Regions from separate parts of the Burkholderia sp. Bp9016 genome, predicted to be linked through region 2. Evidence: riboswitches for the same ligand, from Rfam matches in the RefSeq annotation. Region 2 holds a riboswitch; each other region holds the start of a gene.
The links. A riboswitch is a leader RNA that binds a small molecule or an ion and turns the genes downstream of it on or off. The one in region 2 is predicted to bind cobalamin.

Region 1 (7,544 bases), on a different contig from region 2:
ACGATCAGGCACTCTGGCGACGGGCGCGGATCGAGGACACGGCACGCGACGCGCTGGTCGCAGCAGGCGTGCGTCAAGGCGCGGATCCGCTCGAATGGTACGGATCGGTCAAACCCGTTCCGGTCGAGCGGCTCGTCATCGAGTCGCTCGACGACACGTACCGGTGGCAGACGTTCAAATGGTAGAAGCATGCCGGTGCGTATTGGCACCGGCATGCTCGTTTGCCGCGTCTACTTCGCCATCGTTCCCGGTGCCTTCACCATGCACTGCGCGGTGACTTTCTCGCCGTCGCCGAACGTGAAGGTGAGCGGCAGCGTCGTACCGACCTTCAGCGGATGCGTCGGCTGCTCAAGCATCAGGTGATAGCCGCCCGGCGCGAACGACAGCGTGCCGCCGGCCGGTACCGTCGCCTTGTCGACCATCACCATGGTCGACGTGCTTCCGTTCGATTGTGTCTGGTGCAGCATCGCCATGCCGAAAGCATTGCTGTCGACGCCGGTCAGGTCGATCGGGTTGCCGCTGCGGTTCTTCACGTTGAAGAAGCCGCCCGACGGCAAATTGCCGGGCATCCCGCGAATCCAGCAGTCGGAGACGGCGACCGATTGTGCCGGCGCCGCATGCACGACCGGCGACAATGCGGCGGCGGACAGGAACGCGAGCGCAGCACGCGTTGTTTTCGTGATATTCATTGCCGATCCTCTGTCATGAATGGTTGGATAACGAAGGGGCCCATACCCCTGCCTTGTTCCGTGAGCAAACGTGTCGTCAGGACGCGCCCGCCGTCGGCGCCGTATGGCCCAGCAACGCTGCAAGCGCCAGGACCGCGACCATGACGACGGCCTCGACGGCAAGCGCCATGTCGAAGCGGCGTTGCGCGGCCGGATAACCGGTATCGTGCCGTTCGGCACGCAAGCGCAGATCGGGCAATACGACCAGGCGGTTCCAGCCGCCGAGCAACGCCGCAAATGCGACGCACGTGAGCTTTGCCGCGAGCACCCGGCCCCAGGCTATGCCAAACAGCGCCGCGCTGGTTTGCGCCGTATCCTGCAGCACGTTGTAGAGCCCCGTGACGAGCACGATAGCGAATGCACCGGTCGCGAGATGGGAGAGCGCCGAGCAGAACGCAGCCGTCTGTTGCGCCGGAACGCTCGCGGTCCCGGTACGCCCGAGGCACCGCAACAGGCCCGTGGCAGCGATCACGCCACCGGCCCACATCGCTGTCGCGAGTACGTGCGTCAGGTGCACCGCTTCACGCCACGAAAAGTCGCCGCCATCGGCCGCGTGACCCATGGCCGCCTTGCCGGCGGCCCAGAGCAGGATGCCCGCGGCGCACGGCACGGCGTCGCGGCCGCGCGCGAGGATGCCCGCCGCGACGAGCAGCGCGCCTGAACATCCGATCGACCAGGCGATACCGAAATGCGATTCCGTGAGCACGGCCACGACAGCAGGTCCGGCGTCGGCGAGCGGCGAGCCGCTCATCACGGCGGCTTGCAGCCACAGATAGCCGAACGCCGTCAGTGCAAGCGCGAGGCCGAGCGCAGCGCGCACGACGCGCAGCGCCCGTTGGTCAAACAATCCGATGCGCCGGTCGATCGAGCCGCACGCGAGCAAGCCCGCCGTCGTGGCGAACAGCAGGTCCTGAACGGCGGCCAACGCGATCTGCGCGTCGACGAGCACGTCCACGGCTACTTCACCGTAAACGTATAGTGCCCCTGCGTCCGGTGGCCGTCGACCGCGACGGCCACCCACGCGACCGCGTAAACGCCCGGCGACAGCGAATTCAGCGCGACGGACATGTGCTTCTTGTTCGCCGCGTCGACTTCGGGCTTGCCGTTCGTGACGGCGTGCCCCTGCGCATCGGTGACGGCGATCGAGCTAAATGCGGGTTCGAGCGCGTCGTCGAAATCGATCGCGACGGTTTTCGGCGACGCGGTAACGGTTTCGCCCGCGGACGGCTGCTGATGCGTCGGATACGCATGCGCGTGAGCAAGTTGCGCGGCGGCGAGCAGCAGCGCGGCCGCCGCCGCGCGCATCGTGGTCGAAAGATTCATGCGGTTTCTCCGTGGATCAGAACAGCGGCTTGCCAAGCGAGCCGGGGAACAGGTCGTCGAAATACAGATGCGCGTCGAAGATCACGCCGACATGGTTGCCCGATGCCCGATTAACGGGAATCTGCGCCTCGACGCCGAATTGTCCGTAGCGGTTGAGCCACAGTACGCCCGGGTTGATCGTCCCGGTCGTCTGGCCTGAACACGCACCCGCCGTGCATGTGCTCATCGGCGCCTCGACGACGAACACCATGTTGCTGAGCGGCTGCGGCAGGCCGAGGTTCTTCACCTGCTGCTGCAGGTACGGGATGCTGTATTGCAGCGTCAAGCCCCAGCCGAACGAGTTCGGCCCCTGGTCGGACGACGCTGTGGTCAGGTTCGGCCCGAGTTCGGCCGTCAGCGCGAGCGGGCGCAGATAGCCGAGCGACGCGGGCAGATCGCCGAAGCCCTTGCCGAGGTAGACGGTCGGCGTAAATGTCGAGTACGCGTTCGCGATCGATTTCGCGCCGGTGCCGCCGATCTCGGTTTCCAGGCCGACGGACGCCATGAATTCGTGCGCGGCGTTCGTGTAGACGAGGTACTTCACGCCGAGCGTGACGTTATCCCAGCCCTTCGCGGAACCGCCGTTCGGATCGTTCTGCGACACGTACTGGCTGGCGACGCTGAACGCGAGGTTCTTGGTGATCAGCTTGTCCCACTCGTACGACACGGTATTGACGTTCATGTTGTCGCCGTTGTCGTCCGGCGACTTGATATGGCCGAACTGCATGTCGAACTCGTCGCCGACACCGGGGTCGTCCACTGTCATCGTGGCAGGAAAGACGCGGTCGCCGACCACGGCGTGCGCATTGGCGAAAGAAGCATGGGAAAGGCCGGCGCAGGTGGCCAGCAGCGCGGCGCATGCGCGAAGCGCGCGCCGTTCGGTATTACGAGGCATGTCGTGTGTTCTCCGGTTGTCGTTCGATATCGTCGCGCGTACGCGCGACGACTCGCCGCCTCGCGCTTCGCGGGCGGCAATTTTTCAGGCAGAAAAATCAGACGAAATCAGGAGAATGCGGGCGGCGCACGGGATTGCGCGACCGTGTGGACGAGGCTGATGCGAGCCGGATTCGAGGCCGATACGACCGGCCTCTGCGAACCGGGACGCAGAGTGGCAAGCACGACGGCGTGCCCCGGCAACGCAGTCGCGTGAGCGAAGAAACTGCAATAGGGACAAGCCTGCCAGTGCGTCTTTGCCGCGTGCGACGGCTTGCCGTCATGTGCGGCCGACACTTCGTCGACGCTTGCGGTGCAATAGACGGTCAGTGCGTCGACGAGCTGGTGACGCGACATCATCATCTGCGAAACCGCAGGGGCGAGCGCCATCATCAGGATTGCAATCAATCCGATCAGGCTGCCGGGTTTGCGGAAACGGGCGACGTACATGACGCGCAGAGACGATGACATGGGACGTGACGGACGGCGATTATGCCATGCTGGAAAAGGATCAAGCTCCCGAAATATTTCAGTAAACGAATGCGATATTTCCGAATGTAATGTGAAAGAAATCGGCTCGAGCACCATCACGAACGGAATCGACTTTTCGGTTTCCGCGCGGTATAAGCGGAGTTGATTTCTCTTGACGCAGACACAACGGGAAACCGGTGAGATTCCGGTACGGTCGCGCCACTGTATCGGGACGGCGTTTGCAATCGCAGTCGATCCCGAAGCCAGACCTCGTTGTGCACCTGCCCTTTCACCATTCGGAACGCGTGCTTTCCGGGAGATTCTCGATGCTTGACCGATTCACTCAGATTTTCAACGACTCGAACGCCAGCGTACGGCGGAAGTTGCTGGGCATTTATGGCGTGCTGATCGCCATCAACGTGTTTGCATGGGTATGGGCCCTGGTGGCGTTCCATGCCTATCCGGTCCTGCTCGGCACCGCGATGCTCGCATACGGCTTTGGACTCCGACATGCGGTCGACGCCGACCATATCGCCGCGATCGACAACGTCACGCGCAAGCTGATGCAGGAAAAAAAACGGCCGGTCGCGGTAGGGTTCTTCTTCTCGCTTGGCCATTCGACCGTCGTCGTACTTGCATCGATCGCGGTCGCACTCGCGACCACGGCGATCCAGAGCCGGTTCGACAACTTCAAGGCGATCGGCGGCATCATCGGCACGGCCGTTTCAGCGTTTTTCCTGTTCGCGCTCGCGCTGATGAACCTCATGATCCTGCGCGGCATCTACCGCGCCTGGCGTCACATCCGCAGTGGCGGCGCATACGTCGACGACGATTTCGACATGCTCCTCGCCGATCGTGGCTTTCTCGCGCGGTTGTTCCGCCCGCTGTTCCGGCTGGTGACGCGGAGCTGGCACATGTACCCGATCGGCTTCCTGTTCGGCCTCGGTTTCGACACGGCGACCGAAATCAGCCTGCTTGGCATCGCCGCGACACAGGCGGCGAAGGGCCTGTCTCCGTGGGCCATCATGGTCTTTCCCGTCCTGTTCAGCGCAGGCATGTCGCTCGTCGACACGCTCGACGGCCACCTGATGCTCGGCGCTTACGGCTGGGCTTACCAGAAGCCGCTGCGCAAGATCTACTACAACATGACGATCACGCTGGTGTCGATCGTGGTCGCGCTTGTGATCGGCGGCATCGAGGCGCTCGGCCTGCTCGCCGATCAGCTTGACCTGAAGGGTACGCCGTGGGACGCGATCGGCACGCTCAACGACAACTTCGGCATGCTCGGCTACATCATCATCGCTATCTTTGCAGTCAGCTGGATCGCGTCCATCGTGATCTATCGAGTCAAGCGTTTCGACGAGGAATGGTTGAAGACGCGCACGTGATTGGCCGACAACAGCGGGCGGATATTTTCCGCCCCGACTCGACAAGGTCCTTGTAGCCATCCGGCAAGTAGACCAACATCCATCATCCGACAACGGTGCATCAGACGACGAAACAGCGCAGTCAGGCCTGTGTATTTCGATCCGCTTACGTCAACTGCTTGCGCAGCGTTTGACAAATCCCGCCGTTGCCTCGTTGCTACTGCTGGTCGTCGCGTTCCGCCTGCTACTACCGCACGGTCTGATGCATTTCCCGCCTGGTGCGCCCGAAGCGTCAAGCGCTTCTTGACATGCGAGATATCCAGTCATCAAATCACCGCTGCCACTCATCTTTCATGTCACACTGTGACGCAACTTGACCGATGGATTCGACTTCTGCCGCATGGAATCGTGAGGACACCGTTGAACATTTGGCACATGACAATTGCCGCGGGAATCTGCGTGCTCCTCATAGCGTGTTCTCGTCGCGAGGGTGTATTGGGGCAGTCGCCCGTGTTCTCTGCAAACTCCAATATATCTGCGACGGAAGTCGCGAATTGCGTCGCTCGTCGGTGGAAACAGAGCACGCGGCAACTGCATCTCGGCGAGCGCGCCGGAACGATTACGCTGCGCGCCGAATCGTTCTTTCGAGGCGTGCCGGTCGGTCTGCGTATCATGCCGGACGGGCATCATTCACACGTCGAGTATTTCCGTCAGCGCCGTGCCGACGGGCTCTATTTATCGATGGTACGCGGCTGTCTCCATCTCCACGTGATCCATGGTGCGGCAGGCACGCCGACCGTCCCGCAATCATGAGCGCGCGAAACTTGGCCGCACAGATCCGCCGATATGGGCGAGGGTCACCCGCCAACGCAGAGATCACAACACGCGACCATCATCGTCATCCCGCCGGATAGTGGCGCCGATACATCACTGCTCGCGAATACCCGGGTAGCGGTTGCAGTTCAGGATCGATGAACCCGTCACCGCAAATCCGACGGCTTCAGCATGACGCTCACCACGTGTGCACGCCAGATTTTGCACTTCGCAGTCACGGGGAGCCACGCACCACGAGGCCGCAGGCGCGCTGAAGCGCGAACAGTCACCGTTGAATCGACCAGCGGCTCGCTGTTGGAATGATCCTCCATCCCGCGAAAAGCTCGAACCTTGGCCCTCAGCAACCGGACGTCAGGCGCGAGAAACATGTCGTACTTCGCCGACGTTCGAATCCATCGGTCGATTTCCGCGACACAATCGATGACGATCGGACGAACGTTCATACGTGCCAGGTAGCGGTAATCCTCGGGAATCGTATCTTCGGCGCGCAAGCGTGCGACAGACACAAACAGCAGCAGCAACGTGGCGAGAATAAACAGCAGGCCCTTCATGAGTCGAGACGAACGCAGTTAATGATCTTCGATGCCCGGAGCAATGCCCCGCAAGGTCATCGGTGGTCAGCGGGAAAATAGCGTGTCGACAACGCTTCGTACAGCGGCGGAGCAAAAAATCGCGAGACGCGGCTGGCGATCAGCGCCGTGGCCATCAACGAGATGACGAGTGCGTGGCCGTTGATCATCTCGATGACGATCACGAACGCGGTGATCGGGCTCTGCGTGACCGCGGCCAGATAGCCGACCATCCCGAGCGCGATCAGCATCTGAAGTTGCATGCCCGAGAACAGAATATGTAGCGTATTGCCGATCCCTGCACCGATCGCGAGCGATGGAGCAAACAAGCCGCCCGGCGCACCGGGCAGGTACGAGCCAATCATCGAAACCATCTTGAACACCGGGTACAGGACGCTGACGTTCGTATGGCTTTCGAGCATGCCGCGGGCTTCCGCGTATCCGCTGCCGAACGTATGGCCGTGTGTCGCCACACCGACGACTGCGACGACCAGCCCGCACGCCGCGCCGAACAGCACGGGCTGACCTGCACGAAAATCCTGAAGCCCTTGCGGCATCCAGCGTCGCGTGTTGAGTAACAGCCAGCAGAAGATTCCGCCCATGACGCCCGCGATCACACCGATGAGGACGACCGCAAGCGCCAGCGACTGAGGCAGGTGCGCGCCTACGTCGATCGTGCCGAAATAAACGTAGTTACCCTGAAGGCCAAGCGATACGATACCGGCGAAGATGATCGCCGTGATCAGCACGCCACTCGTCCGTTGCTCGAAACTGCGTGTGAGTTCCTCGATCGCGAACACGACGCCGGCGAGCGGTGCATTGAACGCGGCGGAAAGGCCTGCCGCCGCGCCCGCGAGGGCCAGCCGGTGCTCGAGCACGCCCGGGCGAATCGCACGAAAGCGCTGAGGATAAAACTTCCGCAGGTTGAACATGAGTGCGGCACCGACGTGAATCGTCGGGCCTTCACGACCGATCGTGAACCCGCCGAGAATGGCCAGGAACGAGACGAGTATCTTCCCGATCAGGATCCGGAACTTGAGCAACCGCGCCGCCGTGTTGCCTGGAGCATGCAGCATGGCAATCACCTGTGGAATGCCGCTCCCCTCCGCACCATCGAAGAATCTCCGCGTCAGCCAGACCGTAACCGCCCCGATCGTCGGCGTGACGATCAGCGGCAACCATGCATGTTGGGCCGCATAGCCCAGAAACACCGCGTAGCCGAAATCGATCAGCTTCGCGTAAAGCACCGCTACGAGGCCGACGGCCACCGCACCCAGCCA
Region 2 (7,544 bases):
GCCGCGATCGCGGCGATCGCGTGGCCGCTGGCCAGCCGCGGCGGCGATGCGGCCGCGTTCGGAGCGGCTGCGACGCCGGCCACGCATGCGCGACCGTCGCGCTCGCCGCGCGCATGGCGGCTCGCGGCGTTCTTCGGGATCGCGACGGGCGCATACACGCTGGTGCTGGCATGGCTACCGCCGTACTACATGCGGCTCGGCTGGTCGCCGACCGCGGCCGGCACCCTGCTCGGCGGCGTGACGCTCGCGGAAGTGGTCGCGGGGCTGACGATCTCGGCGACGATCGACCGCCTGCCCGATCGCCGGCCCGCGCTGCACGCGGCGATCGCGTCGCTGCTCGCCGGGTTGCTGGTGATGCTGGCCGCGCCGCAGGCGCTCGCGTTGCCGGCCGCGCTGCTACTGGGGGCCGGGATCGGCGCGCTGTTTCCGCTGTCGCTGATCGTCACCGTCGATCACGCGGCGACGCCGGCCGATGCGGCATCGCTGACGGGGTTCGTGCAGGGTATCGGCTATCTGATCGCGGGGCTGTTTCCGTTCGCGGCGGGCTTGGTGCGCCAGCATCTCGCGGATCTGTCGCCCGCGTGGATCGCGATGGCATGCCTGTGTGTCGTGCTGTTCGCGCTGGCGACCGGATTCGCGCCACGGTTTGCGCGCCGCGCCGCGCGGGCATAGCGCAGGTCAGGTGCGGTGGATGACGCGCGAGTCCGATCGTACGGCGGCCTCAGCCTCCGCTCGCATAGAGCGTTGAGTCCGCGAACCCTTCGGCATCGAGCACGCGTCCGATCAGGATCAGCGCGGTGCGCTCGATCTGCGTGCCCTGCACCTTGCCGACGATGTCGGCCAGCGTGCCGGTCACGCGTTCCTCGTCGGGCCAGCTCGCGCGATAGATCACCGCGACCGGGCACGCGGGCCCGTAGTGCGGCAGCACTTCGTCGACGATTCGCGCGAGATGCCGCACGCCGAGATGAATCGCGAGCGTCGCGCGATGCGCGGCGAGCGAACCGAGCGCTTCGCCTTCGGGCATCGTCGTCTTGCCCGCGAAGCGCGTGAGGATCACCGTCTGCGCGACACCGGGCAGCGTCAGCTCGACGCCGAGCGTCGCCGCGCACGCGGCCGTGGCCGTCACGCCCGGCACGATTTCATAGGGAATCCCGAGCGCTTTCAGCCGGCGAATCTGCTCGCCGATCGCGCCGTACAGCGACGGATCTCCCGAATGCACGCGCGCGACGTCCTGCCCTTTCGCATGCGCGTCGGCGAGCAGCGCGACGATCGTATCGAGGTCGAGCTCGGCCGTATCGACGACCCGTTCCGCGCGATGGCCGCCGAGCACGGCCCGCGGCACGAGCGAACCGGCATACAGGATCACCGGGCACGAGCGCACGAGGCGCTGGCCTTTCACCGTGATCAGTTCCGGGTCGCCGGGGCCCGCGCCGATGAAATACACCGTCATCGAAAATTCTCCGTCAATTCATTGTGCAGCCGGTCGCGCCGCGTCACGCGCGCGCGGCCGGATCGAGCGCATCGAGCAGCGCGGCGGCCGAGTCGAACGCGCGATCGGCGTCGGGCAGCGGCGGCCGGCGCAGCATCACGACCGGCAGCCGGCGTTCGCGTGCAACCTCGAGCTTGGCCTCGGTCGCGGCGCCCCCGCTGTTCTTGCTGACCACGACGTCGATGCCCGCGAGTGCGAACAGCGCGCGTTCGCCGTCGAGCGTGAATGGCCCGCGCGCGGCGACGACCTGCGCGCGGGCGTTGCCGGGATGCGTATCGAGGCAGCGCACCAGCCAGAACTGGTGCGGCGGGATATCGTCGAGATGCGCGAGCGGTTCGCGGCCAAGCGTGAACAGCGGCCGCCGGAACGGCGCGAGCGCGGCTTCGATGCCGGCCCAGTCGTCGACCATCCGCCAGTCGTCGCCGGGCCCGGGTGTCCACGGTGCGCGGCGCAGCGCCCACAGCGGCACGCCGGCGTCGCGCGCGGCGGCCGCCGCGTTCGCGCTGATTTGCGCGGCATACGGATGCGTGGCATCGATCACGAGACCGATACCGGCGCTGCGCAGATATGCGGCAAGCCCCGCCGCCCCGCCGAAGCCGCCGACGCGCACGTCGCAGCGCAAATCGTCTGGCGCCTTGCCGAGGCCCGCGAGGCTGTAGACGTGTTGCGGGCCGAGTGCGCGTGCGATCTTCAGCGCGTCGCCGGTGCCGCCGAGCAACAGGATGCGGGTGTTCATGGTGTTCATCGCGCGTCTCCGACGAAGCGGCCCTGCCGGTCGATCGCGAACATCTCGACGGCGACCGAGGCCGGCACGATGTCGCGCGCGACGCGCAGTGCATGTGCGCAGACGATGTCGCCGAGCGGTACGCCGTCGGCCTGCGCGAGCTTCAGTGCTTCCTGGCTCGTGTTCGCCGCGCGCATCGCGGCCTGCAGCGCGTCGTTCGCGCCGGCCTCCGCCGCCCACTGCGCGAGCAGCGGCAAGTCGATGCTCGAATGACGGCTGTGCAGGTCGAGATGGCCGGCCGCGAGCTTGCTGAGCTTGCCGAAACCGCCGCACATCGACAGGCGCGCGACGGGCGCGCGGCGCAGGTGTTTCAGCACCGCGCCCGCGAAATCGCCCATTTCGATCAGCGCCATGTCGGGCAGGCCGTAGTGCGCGCGCATCGCGTCCTCGCTCGCGTTGCCGGTACACGCGGCGATGTGCGCGATGCCGTTGGCGCGCGCGACGTCGATGCCCTGGTGGATCGACGCGATGTACGCGGAACACGAGAACGGCCGCACGATGCCGGTCGTGCCGAGGATCGACAGCCCGCCGACGATCCCGAGGCGCGGGTTCATCGTCTTCAACGCGAGCGCCTCGCCGCCCTCGACGCCGATCGTCACGTCGAAGCCGCCCGTATAGCCGTATTCGGCGGCAAGCGCGTCGAGGTGGGTCGTCATCATCCGGCGCGGCACCGGATTGATCGCCGGTTCGCCGACCGGCAGCGTGAGCCCCGCGCGCGTGACCGTGCCGACGCCCGGCCCCGCATGAAAGCGCACGCCAGGCGCCGCGGCGAGCGCGACGCGCGCGAAGATCAGCGCGCCGTGCGTGACGTCGGGATCGTCGCCGGCGTCCTTGAGCGTGCCGGCTTCGGCGCCGTCGGCCGTGGTCCGGCAGAACTCGAGCCGCATCATCGCGCGCTGCCCCTTCGGCAGCACGATTTCGACCGCATCGTCCGCGCGGCCCGCGAGCAGCAGGCGCGCAGCGGCGAGCGACGTTGCGGTCGCGCAGCTGCCGGTCGTGTAGCCGAACCGCAGCGGCGCCGGTTGTTCGGGGGTTTCGTCGCGCATCACGCGAGGTCCGCGAGATTCGACAGGTGCGTTGCCGTGGCATCCGGCTTGCGCACGTCGTAGAGCGTGACGGGCAACGGTTGTCGCCATGTGTCGAAGCGGCCAAGCGGCTCCGCATGTGCGAGCGACACGCGCGTGAGCGTGCCGCCGTGCGCATCGCGCCACGCGGCCAGCGCCATCTCGCCCTGCAGCGTGACCGCGTTCGCGACGAGCCGGCCGCCGGGCTTCAGCGCCGACCAGCATGCGTCGAGCACGCCGGGCGCGGTCGCGCCGCCGCCGATGAAGATCGCGTCCGGCGCGGCGAGTCCCGCGAGCGCAGCGGGCGCGCGCCCCGCGACGAGTTGCAGGCCCGGCACGCCGAGCGCGTCGCGGTTGTGTTCGATGAAGCGCTGCCGCTCGGCGTGCGATTCGATTGCGATCGTCTGGCACGATGGATGCGCGCGCATCCATTCGATGCCGATCGAGCCGCTGCCCGCGCCGACGTCCCACAGCAGTTCGCCGGGTGCGGGCGCAAGACGCCCGAGCGTGAGCGCGCGCATGTCGCGCTTGGTGAGCTGGCCGTCGTGGCGATACGCGTCGTCGGGCAAGCCGGGCGTGAGCACGCGGCGTGGTGCGTCGGGGCCGGCCCGGCAGTCGAGCGCGACGAGATTGAGCGCGGCCGTTTCGCCGACGTTCCAGTCCTGCGCGAGGCTGTCGATGCGCCGCTCCAGCGGGCCGCCGAGATGTTCGAACACGCTGATGCGCGTCGGGCCGAAGCCGCGTGCCGTGAGCTCGGCGGCGACCGTGGCCGGCGTGCGGCCGTCCGCGCTCAGCACGAACAGGCGCCGGCCCGGCAACAGGTGACGCGCGAGCGTCGCGAGCGGGCGGCCGACAAGCGACACCGCGCCGACGTCCTGCAACGCCCAGCCGAGCCGCGCAGCCGCGAGCGACAGCGACGACGGGGCGGGCAGCACGCGCCACTCGTCGGGGGACAGTTCGCGCGCGAGCGTCGCGCCGACGCCGAACAGCATCGGATCGCCGCTCGCGAGCACGCAAACGGGCGAGCCGCGGCGCGCGAGCAGGCCCGACAGGTCGAACGGCGACGGCCACGATTCGCGCGCGGCCGGCAGCCGCGCGGGCAGCATGTCGAGGTGCCGCTTCGCGCCGACCACCCGCGTCGCGACGCGCAGCGCGCGCCGCGCGCTGCGTCCGAGCCCCGCGTAACCGTCGTCGCCGATGCCCACCACCGTCAGCCACGCCGTCATGCACCCTTCCCCATCGTTCGAGTCCATCGAGTTGCCGCGCGGCGGCCGTGAAGGCGCCGGTACGGCCGTCCGCATTGCGAAAGTCGGCATGGTACCGTGTTCCACCGCGCGTTTCATCTGCCTGGCTGCCGCCCCGCACCGTGCTTTGCCCCGGCTCCGGCGCATGGCCGGGCGGTCGCGAAGCGCCGTCGAAATCGGGTATCCTACGGCCGTTCGATCGCCGGTGCCCTTCGGGGCCGAAGAGGGAACACGGGGCGCGCGTCGCGCCGCCGTGGCTGCCCCCGCAACTGTAGACAGCGAGCCGATCTCCCCTTCACGCCACTGGTTTTACCGGGAAGGCCGGGAGCAGGCGCCGACCTGTCAGCCAGGAGACCTGCCGGCCTGAAAGTGCGTGCGTGCCAGTCGGCGTCGGGCGGGGTGTACCGATGCGTTGGCCGCTGCGCGACACTGTCCCGTATTCCGTTGAGTTCCGCTCCCGTCTCGATTCCTGTGTCGCCCGCCGTGCGCCCGTCGGCCTGCCCGGGGCTCGTGCGCGTCGTCGCGGCCGCCGACGGCGGACTGTGCCGCATCAAGCTGCCCGGCGGCCGGCTCGACGCGCGGCAGGCGCGCGCGATCGCCGCCGCGGCGCGCGCCTGCGGTTCCGGTGCGATCGACGCGACCAATCGCGCGAATCTCCAGTTGCGCGGCATTCGCGACGGCGCGGCCGATCCGCTGGCCAGCGCATTGCTCGCCGCGGGCCTCGGCCCGCGCGCGAGCGCCGCCGATGCCGCAGACGACCGGACCGCGCTCGCCATGAGCGACGACGTCCGCAACCTGATGCTCAGCCCGCTCGCCGGGCACGATCCCGACGCGTTGCTCGACAGCCGCGCACTCGCGCCCGCCCTCTTCGACATGCTGGCTCGCGAGCCGCGTCGCGGCGAACTGTCACCGAAATTCTCGATCCAGCTCGATGGCGGCGAATCGGTCGCGGCGCTCGATCATCCGCACGACATCTGGCTGGCCGCATGGCGTCGCGGCGACGGCGCGCTGCGCATCGCCGCGGGCGTGGCCGGCTGCGTGCCGGTCGCCCCCGACGACACGCCCGCCTTGATCGACGTCTCGCCCGACCAGGCCGCCGCGCTTGTGCGTGCGTTGCTGCTCGCGTTCCTCGATCTCGCGCCTGCCGACGTCGCGCGGATGCGCGCCTTGCTCGCGAGCTGCGGCGAACGCGCGCTGCTCGAACGCGCACAACACTACCTGCCCTTCCCGCTGGCAGCCGATCCAGCGCTCGCCGGCTGGCGACGCGCGCACTCCGATGCCGCGCTGCGTTTCGGCGCGCGGCCGTCGTTCGACGCGGCCCGCTGCAGCGTCGGCGCGCAATTCGCGCTCGGCCGGCTCGACGCGATGCAACTGGAGCGGCTCGCCGAAATATCCGAAGCCGACGGCGACGGCACGCTGTCGATGACGCCATGGCAAGGCGTGTTCGTGCACGGCGTGGCACATGATCGCGCGCCGGCCGTGCTTGACGCGCTCGCGTCGCTCGGCCTCGTGTGCGCGATGACCGATCCGCTCGCGTCGCTCGCCGCGTGCACGGGCAGCGCGGGCTGCACGAAATCGCGTGCCGATACGAAACGCGACGCGCTCGCGCTGGCCGCGCGCATCGGCCGTCCGCTCGACGTGCACCTGACCGGGTGCGAGCGCCATTGCGCGCTGCCGCACGCGGCGACGCACACGCTCGTCGCGGTCGCGACCGGGCGCTACGACCTTTACCGGCGCGACGCTGCCGCGGGCCTCGGCGCCCCGCTCGCGCGCCATCTGACGATTGACCAGGCCGCGGCCCGACTGACGGGCGCGCGGCACAGCCAGGACACCACCGATGCTTGACTACATTCGCGACGGGCAGGAAATCTACCGCCAGTCGTTCGCGACGATCCGCGCCGAGGCCGACCTGTCGCAGGTTCCGCCCGATCTCGAGAAACTCGCGGTGCGCGTGATCCATGCGTGCGGGATGGTCGACGTCGTCCACGATCTGCACTTCTCGGCGGGCGCCGGCACGGCCGGGCGCACCGCGCTCGCGGCCGGCGCGCCGATCCTGTGCGACGCGAAGATGGTGGCCGAAGGCATTACGCGCGCGCGGCTGCCGGCCGGCAATCGCGTGATCTGCACGCTCGGCGAGCCGGAAGTGTCCGATCTCGCGCGCCATCTCGGCAACACGCGCTCGGCCGCGGCGCTCGAACTGTGGCGCCCGCAGCTGGCCGGCAGCATCGTCGTGATCGGCAACGCGCCGACCGCGCTGTTCCACCTGCTCGACATGATCGACGCCGGCGCCCCGCGCCCCGCGCTGATCCTCGGCTTTCCGGTCGGCTTCATCGGCGCGGCCGAATCGAAGGCGATGCTGGCCGCCGACAGTCGCGGCGTGCCGTACGTCGCACTGCTCGGCCGGCGCGGCGGCAGCGCGATGGCCGCCGCCGCGGTCAACGCGCTTGCGACGGAGGCCGAATGACGGCCGCGCGCGGGCGCCTGTTCGGCGTGGGTGTCGGCCCCGGCGACCCTGAACTGATGACGATCAAGGCGCTGCGGGTGCTGCAGGCCGCGCCGGTGGTCGCGTATTTCGTCGCGAAGGGCAAGAAGGGCAACGCGTACGGGATCGTCGAGGCACACATGCTCGATACGCAGACGCAACTGCCGCTCGTCTACCCGGTGACGACCGAGGCGCTGCCGCCGCCGCTGTGCTACGAAACGGTGATCGCCGACTTCTACGACACGGCCGCCGGGATCGTTGCATCGCACCTCGATGCGGGGCGCGACGTCGCGGTGATCTGCGAAGGCGATCCGTTCTTCTACGGTTCGTACATGTACCTGCACGATCGGCTCGCGCCGCGCTACGACACCGAGGTGATCCCGGGAGTGTGCGCGATGCTCGGCGGCACGGCCGTGCTCGGCCAGCCGCTCGTGTACCGCAACCAGAGCCTGTCGGTGCTGTCCGGCGTGCTGCCGGAGGA
Region 3 (7,544 bases), on a different contig from region 2:
GCGCACCGAGCATCTTCAGCTCGCCGTACAGCGATTCGGTCAGCGCGACCACCGCGAACTTCGTCGCCGAGTAAGGCGACATCAGCGGGCTCGGCAGGAAGCCGCCCACCGACGCGGTATTCACGATGCGCGCCGGCACGTTGCGCTCCAGCATGCGCGGCACGAAGCTGCGGATCCCGTTCATCACGCCGTGCACGTTGATCGCGAAGCTGCGCTCGAACCGTTCCGGCGTGATTTCCCAACTGAAGCCGGTCGCCATCACGCCCGCGTTGTTGAACAGCAGGTCGACGCCGCCGAAGCGCCGCCACGCGGCGTCGGCCAGCGCGTCGACGGCTTGCGGCAGGCTGACGTCGGTCGGCACGCACAGCACGTCGGTGTCGAGCGTCGCGGCAAAGGCGTCGAGCTTCTCCGGGTCGAGGTCGGCCAGCACGACGCGCATGCCGAGCGCGGCCGCGTGGCGGGCGAGCCCGCTGCCGATGCCGCTGGCCGCGCCGGTGATCACGGCGGTGCCGCCGTCGAAGCGAATCGAGTTCGTCATGTCAGAGTCCTGTCGGGTCGATGTGGGGATGGGCATACGCGGGAATCACGGGCGGCGGCAACGGCGTGCGGCCGTCGAGCGAACGCACCGCGAGCCCCTGCGACAGCGGGAAATGCAGGCTGTGCGCGACGAGGCCCGTGCGTTCGCGCGCCGGCAGGCTGCACAGCGCCAGCGCGGTTTCCGCGAGATACGCGACGTCCTCGGTCGGATAGCCTTCGGGGATATAGCGTGCCGCGCCCGGCGTGCGGATCGCGGTGCTAGGCGCGACCAGGTTCACCGCGATGCCGTCCGCTTCAAGTTCGGCCGCGAGCCCTTGCGTGAAGCGCGACAGCGCGGCCTTGACCGCCGCATAGACGGTCGCGCCGCCCACGCGCGAGAAATCGTCGAACGGCCGCAGCGGCGCGAGCGCCGTGACCGACCCGACGTTGACGATCCAGCCGGCGCCGCGTGCGCGCATCAGCGGAATCGCGGCCTGGGCCAGCGCGAACGGGATGCGCAGATAGTGTTCGATCGTCGTGTCGAACATCGCCATCGGCATCGCGTCGACGCATGCATAGTCGGCCACGCCCGCATTGTTCACGAGGATGTCGAGGCCGCCGGCCGCCCGCGCCGCGCGCGCGACGAGCGTGTCGCGCTCCGCCGCGTTCGACAGGTCGGCGGCGAGCGCGATCGCGCGGCCGCCCGCCTGCTCGATCAACGCGACCGTTTCGGCGAGCGTGCCGGCGGTCGTGGCCGATTGCGTGAGGCTACGCGCCGTCACGACGACGGTCGCGCCTTCGGATGCGAGGCGCTGCGCGATCGCGCGGCCGATGCCGCGGCTCGCGCCCGTCACGAGCGCGCATTTGCCCGCGAGTTGCGCGGTTCTGGGGTCGGTCATGGTGTCTCCGGTGAAGGGGGATTCGGGGCGAAGCGCTCGGTTTCAGCCCGCGATATCCGCAACGTGCAGCACGAACTTGGTTTTCGCGTCGCCCGTTTGAACGAGATCGAGCGCCCGCGCGGCCTGTTCGAGCGGAAAACTGTCGAAGCGCGGCACGCGCAACGCGCGCCGGCCGAGCCGTTCGGCAATCAGGTCGAGCGTCGCGCCGCTGGGCATCCGGCTGTAGGTCATCGCGGTGCGCAGGCCGCGCTTGCCGGCCTCGGCCGCCGTCGCGGCGAGCCGCTCCGCGTCGCCGGCCGCGAGCGTCATGATGTTGACGAGCGTGCCGCCCGGCGCGAGCAGGTCGAGCGCGGCGGGCAGCGTGTCGCCGCCGACCGCGTCGAGCACGAGGTCGACGCCGACCGGCGCCCACGCCCGCACGGCCGCGCCGATGTCCCCGGCGCGATAGTCGATGCCCAGCGCCGCGCCGAGCGATTCGACCGTCTCGCGATTGCGCGCCGAACACGTCGCCGCGACGCGCGCACCTGCCTGGGCGGCAAGCTGGATCGCGAACGTGCCGACCGCGCCCGCGCCGCCGTGAATGAGCACCGTCTGCCCGGCGCGCAGCCCGCCGTCATCGAACAGGCCAGCCCACGCGGCCAGCGCGGGCGTCGGCGTGGCGGCCGCTTCCGCGAAGCCGACTGCGTCGGGCAGGCACACGACCGAGTCGTGGCGCACCGCGACGTATTCCGCATAGGAACCCCAGCGCCCGGCGCCGACGTCGGTCTGCGCGAACACGCGCATCCCGGGCGTGAAGCCTTCGACACCCTCGCCGACCGCTTCGACCACGCCGGCGGCATCGAAGCCGATCACGAACGGGAACGCGATCTGCATGAACGCGCCGAGATAGCCTTCCCGGCATTTCCAGTCGGCGGGATTCACGCCCGCGTACGCAACGCGGATCAGCACGTCGCCGGGGCCCGGCTTCGGCACGGGAACGTCGGCCAGTCGCAGCGCGTCGGAATGGCCGACGCGGTCGATCAGCAAGGCTCGCATGGTGGTGTCTCCTGTATTGATACTTGATATGGCGTATGGATCGGGATCGGTCGCCGCGCGTCACGCCGCCGTATCGGCCAGCAGGCTCGACGCGAGCGGACAGAACGCGTGCGAGATCGCATCGACGGTCCACTCGGGGCTTTCGGCGTCGAACCGACGGTCGACCCAGCCCCAGTGGTATGGATGCAGCAGATATTCGCCGAGCAGATCGCCGACGTGCGCGAATTCCTGTTGCCAGACATGCGTCCACGCGCCCGGCGTCACGATCCGGCTCAACCGCCAGTTGCGGATGCCGGGCATGAACGCGGGCATGCGCAGCAGTTCGCGCTCGAGAGCGGCAACCTGCGTGTCGTCGGCCTGTGGCCGCACGCGCAGCATCAGCGTGCGCCAGACGCCGTCGCGCAGCGCCGGTTCGCGCAGGCCGCCGCCGATCGCGCGGCACCCGGCGCCGTCGATCCGCACGACGCCCGGCAGCCCGGCCAGCGCGGTGAAATCCGTCGCGTGACCGATTGCTCGTCCGTCGCGCAGCACGTCGAGCGTGTAGTCGCCCGCGCCCCAGCATCCGTCGAGATTGCGCTCGAGCGACACACGGGTGGCGCCGTGCAGCGCGTGCGCCGCATCGCGCAGCGCGCGCTCGGTTGCGCCGGTGTCGGCAGTGGCGGAAACGAATACCTGCGCCGTGTCATGCCGCATGGTCGACCTCCGTCAGGGCCGGCAGCGGCGCGTCGGCGTCCGTCATCACGTGGCGGCGGCGCGCGTCGCACAGCGCATCGACGGCGATCCAGAACGCAACCACGTCGGCATCGGTCAGGGCGCGCATCCGGTAGTACGCGGACGCATCGGCAACCTGCCATGTCAGCCACAGCGTGCTCGACTGCCCCGGCACCGCGACGGGCGGCGACACCCAGCGGCCGGCCGCCGTCAGTCCGCGCGCCGCGTGGCCCGGTAAATAGCGGTCGCGCAGCAGTGCAAGCACGTCGGGAATGCGCTCGGGCGCGAGCGTGATTTCGTCTACGATCTGGATCATTCGCGTGTCGTCTCGGGTGGTTCGTGGCGGAATGCGATGCCGGCCGCCTACGCCGTTCCGGCGAGGCCGGAAGCGGCCGGCGTGGATAGCATTCTTGCGTGGCGACGGTCGGCGAGCCCCTATCGGTCCGCTCACCGGCCCCTGTCGCAACGCTCAGATCGGGAGGCAAATGAAACAGCGCGCATTGCCGGCACGCGGCCGCGTGCTGCCGGGCCTCGGCGCACGCCTGCTCGACGAACTGATGCGCAGCGGCGCGCCGTCGGCGCAACCGCACACATTGCCCGCCGTCGCGGTTGCCGCCGCGACGCCCGGCGGCTTTGTCGCGCTATACCGAGACGCGATCGAACGGCTCGAAGCGCAGGTCGCGCGCGGCAACGGTCATCCGCCGATGCGCAAGCAGGAAGTCGACCTGATGTGTCGTTGCCTGCTCAGCTGTGCAACGCTCGCCGATGCGATCCGCTGCGCGGCCGAGTTCTGCGAGATGCTGACACCGCGTGCCGGCATGCTGTCGCTCGCGGTGCGCGACGGCCGCGCGACGTTCCGGATGGATTCGCTGCGTCGCACCCGCAGCCCGGCCGCGTGTCTCGTCGACCTGACCGGCCTGTTCTGCTATCTGCAACTGTTCGGCTGGCTCATCGGGCAGCCGCTGCGGCCTGACGAAGTGTGGCTCGGCCATCCGCGCCGCGACGACGCGATGCCGCTGCTCGGGCTGTTCAATGCACCGGTCGACGTCGGCCGCAAAACCTACGGCTTCGCGTTCGACGCAGCGCGGCTCGATGCGCGTGTGATCCGGCAGCCGGGCGACCTCGACGCATTTCTTGTCGACTTTCCGTTTCGTCTGATCGATGCGGCACCTGCCGTCGTGTCATGGGCGCAGCAGGTACGCGGCTTTCTCGACGCGGCGCTCGCGCGCGAGCAGACGGTGCCGGCGCTCGCGGAGCTGGCGACGTGGCTCGGCGTCAGCTCCGCCACGCTACGGCGGCGGCTGGCGGCCGAAGGCAGCGGCTATCACGTGTTGCGCGAGCAATGCCTAGCCGATGTCGCGCGGCGCTGCCTGCGCGAGTCGGACTGGCCGATCGCGCGGATTGCCGCGCATCTCGGCTTCGGTGGCGAGGAAGCGTTCCGGCGCGCGTTCGTGCGGTGGACGGGTGTGGCGCCGAGCCGGTTCCGGCGCATTTGCGTCGCCGCCGACATGCCGTTTCACCAGACGTGAAGCCCGATTCGCGCGCTCCGGGAGAAAGGATTTTGAAAGAACAAGGCAGAGAGTGACGTTTTTTCGCATCCTCCTTCGCACCGGCAATTGACGCGCCGGAGCGCGCGCCATTACGCTTGCGCGCTGATGGTTCCCAGAGACGGGATCAAAAGGGAACGCAGGAGAGGCCGCGCCTCGAATCTGCGGCTGCCCCCGCAACTGTAAGCGGCGAATCCGCGCCACCGCATGCCACTGGGTAAACCGGGAAGGCCGGCGCGAATGACGACCCGCGAGCCAGGAGACCTGCCATCGACCCGAGGTCCAAGCAGCCGCACCGGGCGGGGTGTCCCGATGCGCCACGCGCCGCCTTTGGCGGTCGCTCGTTGCATGGACGGCCCGACCTCAGGACCCATCCGATGTCCCATCTTCCCGAATCCGCTTCCATGCCGGAAGCGTCGCGCCGACATGCCACCGGCATGCGCGGCGTGTCCGCGCACGTCTGCCGCGTCGTCCTGCGCGACGACCGGCCACGCTGTCCGGTCTCGCGATAAACCCACAAGATCGAACGCGGTACTCGCCGCGCCCCGCTTACGCTCGCTGTACGCAACACCATCACGCTCGCTGCCTTATGAACCTTCGCCACCTCCTTGCCACGTCCGCCGCCACGGCGCTGCTCTCCCCGATCGCCCACGCCGCCGGCGACACGGCGACCCCGCAGCCGCCGCAGACCACGGACGGCGCCGACCTGCCGTCGATCAGCGTGACCGACACGCGCCATCTGCCCGAGTCGTTCGACCAGCGTTATGCATCGACGCAGGTGCTCACGCGCACCGACCTCGACCGGCTGTCGCCGAGCGATCCGAGCATCACGCAGGCGCTCGCGACACTGCCGGGCGTCACCGTCTCGCAGAACGGCGGCCCGGGCTCGTCCGCGTCGGTCAGCATCCGCGGCTCGTCGGCCAGCCAGGTCGCAGTGTTCATCGACGGCATCCGGATCGGCTCGCCGACCACCGGCATCGCGCCGTGGGCGGACCTGCCGACCGAGGCATTCGAGCGCGTCGAAGTGATTTCGGGGCCGGCCGCCGCGTCGTTCGGCGCGAACGCGATGGGTGGCGTCGTGCAACTGTTCACGCGCCGCGCGGCCAACCAGCCGAACCAGACCACCGTGTCGTTCGGCGGTGGCTCGAACAAGACGTTCGACACGCAGCTGCGCACGTCGGGCACCGTGCCGTCGACCGGCCCGCTCGCGGCACTGGGCGGCCTCACGTATTCGCTCGGGCTGCACGACTACAACACGGCCGGCATCGACGCGACGCGGCCCGTGTTGCCGTACCACGAGGACGGCCGCAATCCGTATCACGCGCAGGACCTCGATGCGCGCCTCGGCTACGCGCGCGACAACTGGTCGATCTCGACGTTTGCGCTGTATCACCGCTCCGACCTGTCCTATGACAACGCCGGCTATGCGAACCGCCAGCTCGATCATCAGCTGACGACCGGCATCGCATTCCATCTCGACATCACGCCCGATACGCAATTCGACCAGTCGTTCGCTTATGCGAACGACCGCCAGTTCCTGTACGCGAGCGCCCCGACCATCCCGACCGACCAGATCAACTCGCAGCGCATCACTTCGTCGACGTCGCTGACCCGTCAGGAGCACGGGTTCCAGCTGTTCGGCCTGCCGCTGTCGGGCGAGACGAAGCTCGCCTACGACTTCACGCGCGAACAGGCGTTCCTGCCGATCGATATTCCGGACGGCGTACCGACGCGCAACGACTCCGCGTTCTCGCTGCATCAGTCGGCAACGCTCGGCAACGTGACGATGTTCGTCGCGGGCCGTCATGAAATCATCGCCGGCCAGTCGGTAAACACCGGCAACGCGGCCCTGTCGTGGGCGATCACACCGGTGTACACGGCGCGGGTGTCGTACGGCAACGCGTTCCGCCTGCCGGCCTTCAACGACCTGTACTACCCCGGCTACGGCAATCCGGACCTGAGCCCGGAGCGCAGCGATTCGATCGAGGCCGCGCTCGACGCGAACACGTCGTACGGCACGTTCACCGCCGCGATCTACGACACGCGGGTGCACAACCTGATCGCGTACAACCCCGCGACGTTCTCGCCGATGAACATCGGCCGCTCGCATATCCGCGGCATTGACCTGTCGTACAAGGGGACGATTGGCCGCTACACGCCGGTCAGCATCGCGATCGGCCTGCTGGACCCGCAGGACGAGACCAACGACAGCTGGCTCAACCGCCGGCCGCGCCAGACGGTCAGCGTGAGCGTCGACCACACGTGGGACGAACTGCACCTGCACGCGCTGAGCACGGGCGCGTCGCTGAACTACGGCGGCACGACGTTCGACGACCCGGTGAACACGACCTACCTGCCGTCGTACCTGACGGTGAACCTGCGCGCGTCGTACAGGATCAACGCGCACCTGACGGTATCGGCGACGCTGTCGAACCTGTTCGACCGCCAGTACATGACCGCGTACGGCTACAACACGCTCGGCCGCACCGCGTTCGGCAAGGTCAGCTACACGTTCTGACGCCCGGCTGCCCACGCATCGGCGCCCGCGATCACGGACGCCGATGCGGAGCCGTTCAGATGGATCGAATGCGTTCGCAGCGAACCGCAGTCGACCTTCACGACCCCACGACGCCGCGCACGCCCGCAATCAACTGGATCGCGCCGAACCCCGCGATCACGACGGCCGACACACGCGACAGCCCGTGCATGAACGCGCCGGACATCTTCGTGCGTAACGCGGCGGTCGCACCGCTCAGACACAGCCACCACGCCGCCGACCCAGCGAACACGCCGGCGACCATCGGCGCGACGGACATCCGCATCGCGCCTTCCCGAG
Region 4 (7,544 bases), on a different contig from region 2:
AGCGATATCCATGCTGGAACGATTCCATCTCGTCGTGATCCGTGAGGTCGAGCGCCAGGGCTCGCTGACGGCCGCGGCCAATGCGCTGCATCTCACGCAATCGGCACTCAGCCATACCGTCAGGAAGGTCGAGCAGCAGCTCGGCACGCCGATCTGGGATCGGGAAGGACGCGGGCTGCGGCTCACGCAGGGCGGGCAATATCTGCTGAAGCTGGCGAACCGGCTGCTGCCGCAGTTCGAGCTCGCCGAGGAGCGGATGAAGCAATACGCGAAGGGCGAGCGCGGCACGCTGCGCATCGGGATGGAATGCCACCCGTGCTATCAGTGGCTGCTGAAGGTCGTGTCGCCGTACCTGACGCGCTGGCCGGACGTCGACGTCGACGTGAAGCAACGCTTCCAGTTCGGCGGCATCGGCGCGCTGTTCGGCTATGACATCGACGTGCTGGTGACGCCCGATCCGTTGAACAAGCCGGGGCTGCGCTTCGATCCCGTGTTCGATTACGAGCAGGTGCTGGTGGTCGCCGACGCACACCGGTTCGCCAATGCCGACTACGTGACGCCCGAGCAGCTCGGCGACGAAATCCTGATCACGTACCCGGTCGAAACGGACCGGCTCGACATCTACAACCAGTTCCTGACACCGGCCGGCATCGTGCCGCGGCGCCACAAGTCGATCGAGACGACCGACATCATGCTGCAGATGATAGCGAGCGGGCGCGGTGTGGCCGCGCTGCCGAGATGGCTTGCCGACGAATATGCGGACCGGATGCCGGTCGTGCCGGTCAAGCTGGGCAAGAAGGGAATCGCGAAGCAGATCTTCCTCGGCATCCGCGAAGCGGACGCGTCGATCGACTATCTGGCCGCGTTCGTCGCGCTCGCGCGCGAATCGACGTGGAGCGCGCCGCGCATGCTGCGCTAGGCGCGCCCTGTTGCAATGCGCGTCAGGCGGCGCGCATGCCGATGCGTTCGCCACGTTCGACCCACGCACCGAACAGCAGGCCGATCGTCGTCCACATGATCACCTGCATGCCGATCGCCGCCACGCGGAACTTCCAAAGCACGGCTGCCGGAAAATCGGCCGGTAACTCGCTGACCGACGGCAGCCCGTTCTGCACGGCCGCGATGATCGCGATGAACACGAGGCCCGCCACGATCGACGCGTTCCACTGGCCGAGCTTCGCCAGCAGATGACGACGCACGCTGACCGAGAACACCATCGTCGCGATCGAGATCGCGATCATCAGGAAGAACAGGCCCGTGCGATAGCCGATCGTGTCGGGGTCGCCGACCGATGGCGGATTGGCCGGGTACTTGATGTTGGGCACGATCACGAGCGCGACGAATGCCGCGAGCGCGAGCCACGCGGCGAGCGGACGTGCCGGGAGGCGGTTGCCTCGTCCGTATGCGAACGCGAAGACCAGCGAGAACAGCCCGCCGAACGCCGCGCCGTAGGTCACGACGCCCGTCAGCAGGCCGAGGCCTGCCTGCGTGTGACGGCTGACCAGTTCAGGCTCCGGCGCTTCGCCCTTGGCGGCATCGGACTTTTCCTCGAAGGAGATTGCCTGATCGACTTGCGGTTCGCCGACGATTTTCGCGAAACCGAACGTGAGGAGACCCGCGGCGATGCCTGCGAGCATCCCGCGCATGAGCAGCTTTCCGACCATCTTCTACTCCGCGTCAGTGGCAGGGAAAGCCAAGCAGGTGGCGACCGTCGTGCACGAACTCGTGCACGTACATGCCCGGCACGATCGACGTCGCGCCCTGTTCCGCGCCGACGAAATACAGCGCGAGCAGCAGGATCAGACCGACGAAGATGGCCCACGGCAACAGTTCGCGGACGGGGATGGGCGCCGGCACGACAGCCGGCTTCAGCATTGCTTCGCTCATGGATGCACCTCAGGGGAATCGCGCCCCGGCAAATGTTGGATGGAATACGAACGCAGGTCTGGCTTCCGGGATCGAATATCCCCGGTTACAGTGGCGCGACCGCACCGGAATTGCACCGGCTTCCACGTTTCGTATCGGGCGAATTGTACGCGCGAACGTTCGCGTATTGAAGGCCGGTGCATGATCGGCACTGCCGCGCACTGCCGCCTCGAACAATCGACTACCGACATGATCCAGCCTGTCTTGCTGCGCCTGATCGCGCATGCATCGACCCGTGCGATGCGCACCGGCACGTTTCCCGACGACGATCCGCTCGACGCGCGCGGGCTGGCCGACGCCGCCGCGGTACGCGAGCGGTTCGCCGGCGTCCCTCGCGCGGTCGCGCTGAGCAGTCCCGCGCTTTGCGCGCGACAGACCGCCGATGCGCTCGGGCTACGCGCGCGACTCGACGATGCGCTTCGCGATGTCGACTACGGCCGCTGGCGCGGCAAGCGACTGCACGATCTCGCGCGCGACCTGCCGGACGAACTCGGCACATGGCTCGGCGAGCCGCTTGCGTCGCCGCACGGCGGTGAGTCGTTCGAAGACGTCGCATGGCGCGTCCGCGCCTGGCTCGACGGTCTGCCGCGCGATCTCGACGTCGTTGCGATCACGCATGCGGCGATCGTTCGTACAGCCATCGCGTGTGCGTTGCGGATGGAACCGCAGGCCGCGATGCGCATCGACGTCGCACCGCTATCGTGCACGGTATTCGTCAGGTCGCCGGACGGTTGGACGTTGACCATCGACGACGACGGGCGCGATACCGACACGCAAGTTCGTTGCCGACCATACCGATGACGATGCGGGCCGGCGCGACGCGGCAACGTGATGAATGGCGATGCGCGCATTTCTTACATACCTGTAAGACAACGATTCGTCCTCCCGACTGTCATCAAACTGACGAGTGGCCGAAGCTAGGATCGGACGCGGTTCCCTTACGAGATGCCGTCATGAATCAACCTGCTTCGTCCGCCGCCAATACTCCCGGCTCCACCGAACGCACCCGGCAGGTCGGCTATGCCGTCTTCCTGCTGGTGCTCGCGATCGGTGCCGTCTATATCGCCACCCACCTGATTGCCGATCTGTCGCCCGTCCGCGAAGGATCGTTGTTCCCGTATCTGATGCTCGGCGCCGCGCTGCTGATCGCGCTCGGCTTCGAGTTCGTCAACGGCTTCCACGACACGGCGAATGCCGTCGCGACCGTGATCTACACCCACTCGCTGACGCCGAACGTCGCGGTGATCTGGTCCGGCCTGTGGAACTTCCTCGGCGTGATGGTTTCGAGCGGCGCCGTCGCGTTCGGCATCCTGCAGTTGCTGCCGGTCGAGCTGATCCTGCAGGTCGGCAGCGGCTCGGGCTTCGCGATGGTGTTTGCACTGCTGATCGCCGCAATCGTGTGGAACCTCGCGACCTGGTACTTCGGGTTGCCGTCGTCGAGCTCGCATACGCTGATCGGCTCGATCATCGGCGTCGGGCTGATGAACCAGCTGATGCACGGTCCGTCCGGCACGAGCGGTGTCGACTGGGGTCAGGCGCTCGGCGTCGGCAAGTCGTTGCTGTTCTCGCCGATCGTCGGCTTCCTGTGCGCGTCGCTGCTGTTGCTCGTGCTGAAGGCCGTCATTCGGGTTCCGGATCTGTACAAGGAGCCGCCGAAGGACCAGCCGCCGCCGTTCTGGATTCGCTGCCTGCTGATCCTCACCTGCACCGGCGTGTCGTTCGCGCACGGGTCGAACGACGGGCAGAAAGGCATGGGCCTCATCATGCTGATCCTGATCGGCACGGTGCCGACCGCGTACGCACTGAACAAGGCCGTCACGCCGGCCGAATCGCAGACGTTCGTCGCCGTCGCGAACCAGGCCGCCGCGACGTTCGCGAAATACTCGAACGGCGTCGCACCGTCCGCGAATCCTCGCGCCGACGTCGAACACTTCGTGCAGCGCCGCGAGATGACGCCGGCCGTGCTGCCGGGCGTGCAGCAACTGTCCACGTCGCTGGCGACCGCGGTCGGTTCGTCGGGCTCGATGGCGGCCGTGCCGCAGGGCGACGTCGACAACGTGCGCAACACGATGTATCTGGTGTCCGAAGCGATTCGTCTGATCGAGAAGTCGGGGCAACCGGCATTTTCCGCCGACGACAAGCTCGCGATCGACAACTACCGCAAGCAGCTCGACCACGCGACCAAGTTCATTCCGACCTGGGTGAAGGTTGCGGTCGCGATCGCACTGGGTCTCGGCACGATGGTCGGGTGGAAGCGGATCGTCGTGACCGTCGGCGAAAAAATCGGCAAGCAGCATCTGACGTACGGACAGGGCGCATCGGCCGAGCTCGTCGCAATGCTGACGATCGGCGCGGCCGACGCGTACGGGTTGCCCGTCTCGACGACGCACGTGCTGTCATCGGGTGTCGCGGGCACGATGGCGGCGAACGGCTCCGGGCTGCAGTGGAGCACGGTGCGCAGCCTCGTGCTCGCATGGGTACTGACGTTGCCGGCATCGATTGTGCTGGCGGCCGGTCTTTACTGGTTGTTCCGCTCGGTCGCCTGAGCGGAGAAGCGGCGAGCGGCCGGGGGACCGGTCGCTCGCCGAGGAAGATTCGAAGTCGGTTCTTCGGTGCTTCGGTGCTTCGCGTCGTAGCCTTTTCGTTTCGCTCACACGGAGCGAAGTCCATCCGGCTCATCGCCGCGTCAACCTCGCCTAGACTCCGAGCCGCCATACCGGCTGCTCGCGCCGCACCCCTCCCTTCTTTCCGGATTGAAGCGCAAGATCTGGAGCGCGTCATCGCACAGACGACATTAGACTGGGTTCATCGACTTTCACCGTGGACGCAGGCATGCGCCGCGCTTGCCGGCATCGCGTCGCCGCCCGTTCCACAACGACCGGCTGTGCATCGCAGCACACTCGATACCGGGTACTTCGATGCCGATGGCATGCCTGCACGACACCACATCGCTGACGAACAAGGTACGCCCGTGAACATTGCCGATCTGCAACCCGCCGTCGAATCCGTCGACATGGCGCAGCACGTGAGCGCCCTCGACTGGACCACCGTCGATACCGAACTCGATCGCTACGGATGCGCGCGCGTACCGGGTCTGCTCTCGCTGGAGGAATGCGCGGCGCTGGCGGCACTCTACCCGCGCGATGCGCTGTACCGTTCACGCGTCGTCATGGCGCGGCACGGTTTCGGCCGCGGCGAGTACCGATATTTCGCCTATCCGCTGCCCACGATCGTCGATGCGCTGCGGACAACGCTCTATCCGCATCTCGCCCCGATCGCGAATCGGTGGAACCGGGCGCTCGGAATCGACGTCCGCTATCCGGCCGAGCACGCGGCATTTCTCGCGCGCTGCCATGCGGCTGGCCAGACGCGGCCGACGCCACTGATCCTGCAATACGGCCCGGACGACTACAACTGCCTCCATCAGGACCTGTATGGCGAGCATGTCTTTCCGCTGCAGGTCGCGATCCTGCTGTCGGCGCCGGGCCGGGATTTCACTGGTGGGGAGTTCGTACTGACGGAACAGCGGCCCCGCATGCAGTCGCGTGCGGAAGTAGTGCCGCTGATGCAGGGCGACGCGGTGATCTTCGCGGTGCATGGCAGGCCGGTGCAAGGGACGCGCGGCGTCTATCGCGTCAATCTGCGTCACGGCGTGAGCCGCATCCGGACCGGGCACCGCCATACGGTCGGCATCATCTTTCATGACGCGCAGTAACGATACCGACATGAGAACCATGCTGTCGCGCACCCCATCGTGTCGATACTCGTACGGCGCGCAGGCCGCTGCGCTCGAGCGCCGTCATGCAATCCGCATTACTGTCCCTGACGCTCCCGCGGCATCGAATGCGATATTGCCTCGTCTCGCGTGACGTCATGCTCTCGCTGGTGGGACGGGCACATCGCGGCAGCCCGGCCATATAGTCGGCATCGCGGTCCATGACGTGCCTCGCATCATCCAGTGCGAATGCTGCTTTATCGCGCGGTGCATCGGGCCCGGCGATACAGCACACGCGTCACAGCGGCCGGATATCGCGGGTGCCACGATTACGCTTCAGGCGAGGAATACGTGCGAGGAAGTTGATGTGCACCGGCCAATCGCACTGGCGACGAATCGAAGCGTGGGTGAGTGACGGAGGGCGACAGTACGCACCCTGTCGCCCTGCGCACGCGATCGACTGCTCGAGCTACCCTCGTGCCGCACTCGCCCGCAGCCTGTCACCCGCATCGGCCGCAAGCCGCGCATAGCCCGGCAACGTCAGCAACGCGAGTACGCCTGCAGCGACGAACGCCCAACGGAAGTCGTCGAGCACATAGTGAATGCCGGCCGCATCGCCACGCACCAGTGCCGCGAGCCGCAGCGCCAGCGCGCCGAACGCAATCCCCATCCCGATCGTCATCTGCTGAGCTGCACTCCACAGCGTGCTCGCAGCACTGGTCTGGTGAGATGGAATGTCGGCATAGGCGAGCGTCGCAAGCGTCGTGAACTGCATCGAACGCGTGAGCCCGTAGACGAATACGACCAGCAACGTGATTGCCAGCGGCGTCGACGCGGTCAGCCAACCGCATGCGATCGTGCAAAAACCGACGATCGTCACGTCGATGAGCGCAACACGCCGGAAACCGAAACGATCGAGTATCCACGACGTGCCCGCCTTCATGCCCAGATTGCCGAGCGCACTCGCTAGCAGCAGCAGACCGGACTGGAACGGCGACAGCCCGAAACCGATCTGGAACAACAGCGGCAGCAGGTACGGCACCGCATTGACCGCGACTCGCGTGATCGAGCCGGTGAGCACCGTCACCGAGAATGTCGGCACCTTCAGCGTCGTGAAATCGAGCAGCGGATGCGCACAACGCTGCGCATGCAACCACGCGGCGATACCAAACAGCACGCTGGCGCCGATGAGCATCGCTGCGCGCGCGAACTGCGCGTCCTGCTGGCCCGCCATTTCGGTACCGAGCAGCAGACATGTCAGCGCCCCGCCCGCCAGCACGAAGCCGATCCAGTCGAGCGGACGCTGTTCCTCGGCGCGCGTATTCCGGACGATCAGCCAGGTACAGACGAGCGCGGCGAAACCGAGCGGCACGTTCAGCAGGAAGATCCAGCGCCACGATGCATACGTCGTGATGAAGCCGCCGATCGGCGGCCCGACGACCGGCGCAACGATGCCCGGCCACGTGATCGTCGCGATCGCGCGCATCAACCGCGCCTTCTCGGTGCTGCGCACGACGATCATCCGTCCGACCGGCACCATCATCGCCCCGCCGACACCCTGCAACAACCGGGCGGCAGTAAACGTCCCGACGCCGTTGGACAGCCCGCACAGTATCGATGCGCCGGTAAACACGACGATCGCACTGCCGAATACGGTGCGCGACCCGTATCGGTCCGCGATCCAGCCACTGATCGGAATGAACACCGCGAGCGCCAGCATGTAGGCCGTCATCCCGAGGCTCAGCGCATTCGGCCCGACGCCGAAAGAGCGCGCCATTTGCGGTAGAGCGGTCGCGATCACGGTCGTGTCGAGGTACTCCATGAAGAAGGTCGCGGCGACGAGATACGGCAAGAAGTCGGTCGTCCGACCACTCTGGGTAGAACTGGAAGTCATGAACGATGC

Region 1: another riboswitch for cobalamin. It lies ahead of DIE13_RS30600 (HoxN/HupN/NixA family nickel/cobalt transporter); the one in region 2 lies ahead of cobG (precorrin-3B synthase).
Region 3: another riboswitch for cobalamin. It lies ahead of DIE13_RS25320 (TonB-dependent receptor domain-containing protein); the one in region 2 lies ahead of cobG (precorrin-3B synthase).
Region 4: another riboswitch for cobalamin. It lies ahead of DIE13_RS23735 (CbtB domain-containing protein); the one in region 2 lies ahead of cobG (precorrin-3B synthase).

The regions. Positions count from the first base shown of each region.
Region 1 is NZ_QTPY01000041.1:310-7,853, reverse strand. It holds gene DIE13_RS30630 (hypothetical protein) at 1-185, shown strand, start outside; gene DIE13_RS30625 (copper chaperone PCu(A)C) at 231-689, opposite strand; gene DIE13_RS30620 (CopD family protein) at 766-1,683, opposite strand; gene DIE13_RS30615 (copper resistance protein CopC) at 1,686-2,051, opposite strand; gene DIE13_RS30610 (hypothetical protein) at 2,068-2,985, opposite strand; gene DIE13_RS30605 (DUF2946 domain-containing protein) at 3,093-3,611, opposite strand; cobalamin riboswitch at 3,641-3,784, shown strand; gene DIE13_RS30600 (HoxN/HupN/NixA family nickel/cobalt transporter) at 3,821-4,882, shown strand; gene DIE13_RS30595 (hypothetical protein) at 5,282-5,674, shown strand; gene DIE13_RS30590 (BspC domain-containing protein) at 5,842-6,246, opposite strand; gene DIE13_RS30585 (chloride channel protein) at 6,303-7,544, opposite strand, start outside.
Region 2 is NZ_QTPY01000002.1:39,955-47,498, forward strand. It holds gene DIE13_RS02630 (MFS transporter) at 1-672, shown strand, start outside; gene cobM (precorrin-4 C(11)-methyltransferase) at 722-1,450, opposite strand; gene DIE13_RS02640 (cobalt-precorrin-6A reductase) at 1,494-2,225, opposite strand; gene DIE13_RS02645 (cobalt-precorrin-5B (C(1))-methyltransferase) at 2,231-3,319, opposite strand; gene cbiE (precorrin-6y C5,15-methyltransferase (decarboxylating) subunit CbiE) at 3,319-4,563, opposite strand; cobalamin riboswitch at 4,768-4,959, shown strand; gene cobG (precorrin-3B synthase) at 5,065-6,426, shown strand; gene DIE13_RS02660 (precorrin-8X methylmutase) at 6,419-7,045, shown strand; gene DIE13_RS02665 (precorrin-2 C(20)-methyltransferase) at 7,042-7,544, shown strand, end outside.
Region 3 is NZ_QTPY01000023.1:80,337-87,880, forward strand. It holds gene DIE13_RS25290 (SDR family NAD(P)-dependent oxidoreductase) at 1-538, opposite strand, end outside; gene DIE13_RS25295 (SDR family NAD(P)-dependent oxidoreductase) at 540-1,415, opposite strand; gene DIE13_RS25300 (NADP-dependent oxidoreductase) at 1,458-2,450, opposite strand; gene DIE13_RS25305 (Dabb family protein) at 2,511-3,143, opposite strand; gene DIE13_RS25310 (hypothetical protein) at 3,133-3,477, opposite strand; gene DIE13_RS25315 (AraC family transcriptional regulator) at 3,647-4,690, shown strand; cobalamin riboswitch at 4,801-4,995, shown strand; gene DIE13_RS25320 (TonB-dependent receptor domain-containing protein) at 5,298-7,226, shown strand; gene DIE13_RS25325 (LysE family translocator) at 7,324-7,544, opposite strand, start outside.
Region 4 is NZ_QTPY01000020.1:129,800-137,343, forward strand. It holds gene DIE13_RS23725 (LysR family transcriptional regulator) at 11-919, shown strand; gene DIE13_RS23730 (CbtA family protein) at 942-1,664, opposite strand; gene DIE13_RS23735 (CbtB domain-containing protein) at 1,678-1,887, opposite strand; cobalamin riboswitch at 1,921-2,063, opposite strand; gene DIE13_RS23740 (histidine phosphatase family protein) at 2,116-2,727, shown strand; gene DIE13_RS23745 (inorganic phosphate transporter) at 2,880-4,472, shown strand; gene DIE13_RS23750 (2OG-Fe(II) oxygenase) at 4,898-5,641, shown strand; gene DIE13_RS23755 (DHA2 family efflux MFS transporter permease subunit) at 6,111-7,535, opposite strand.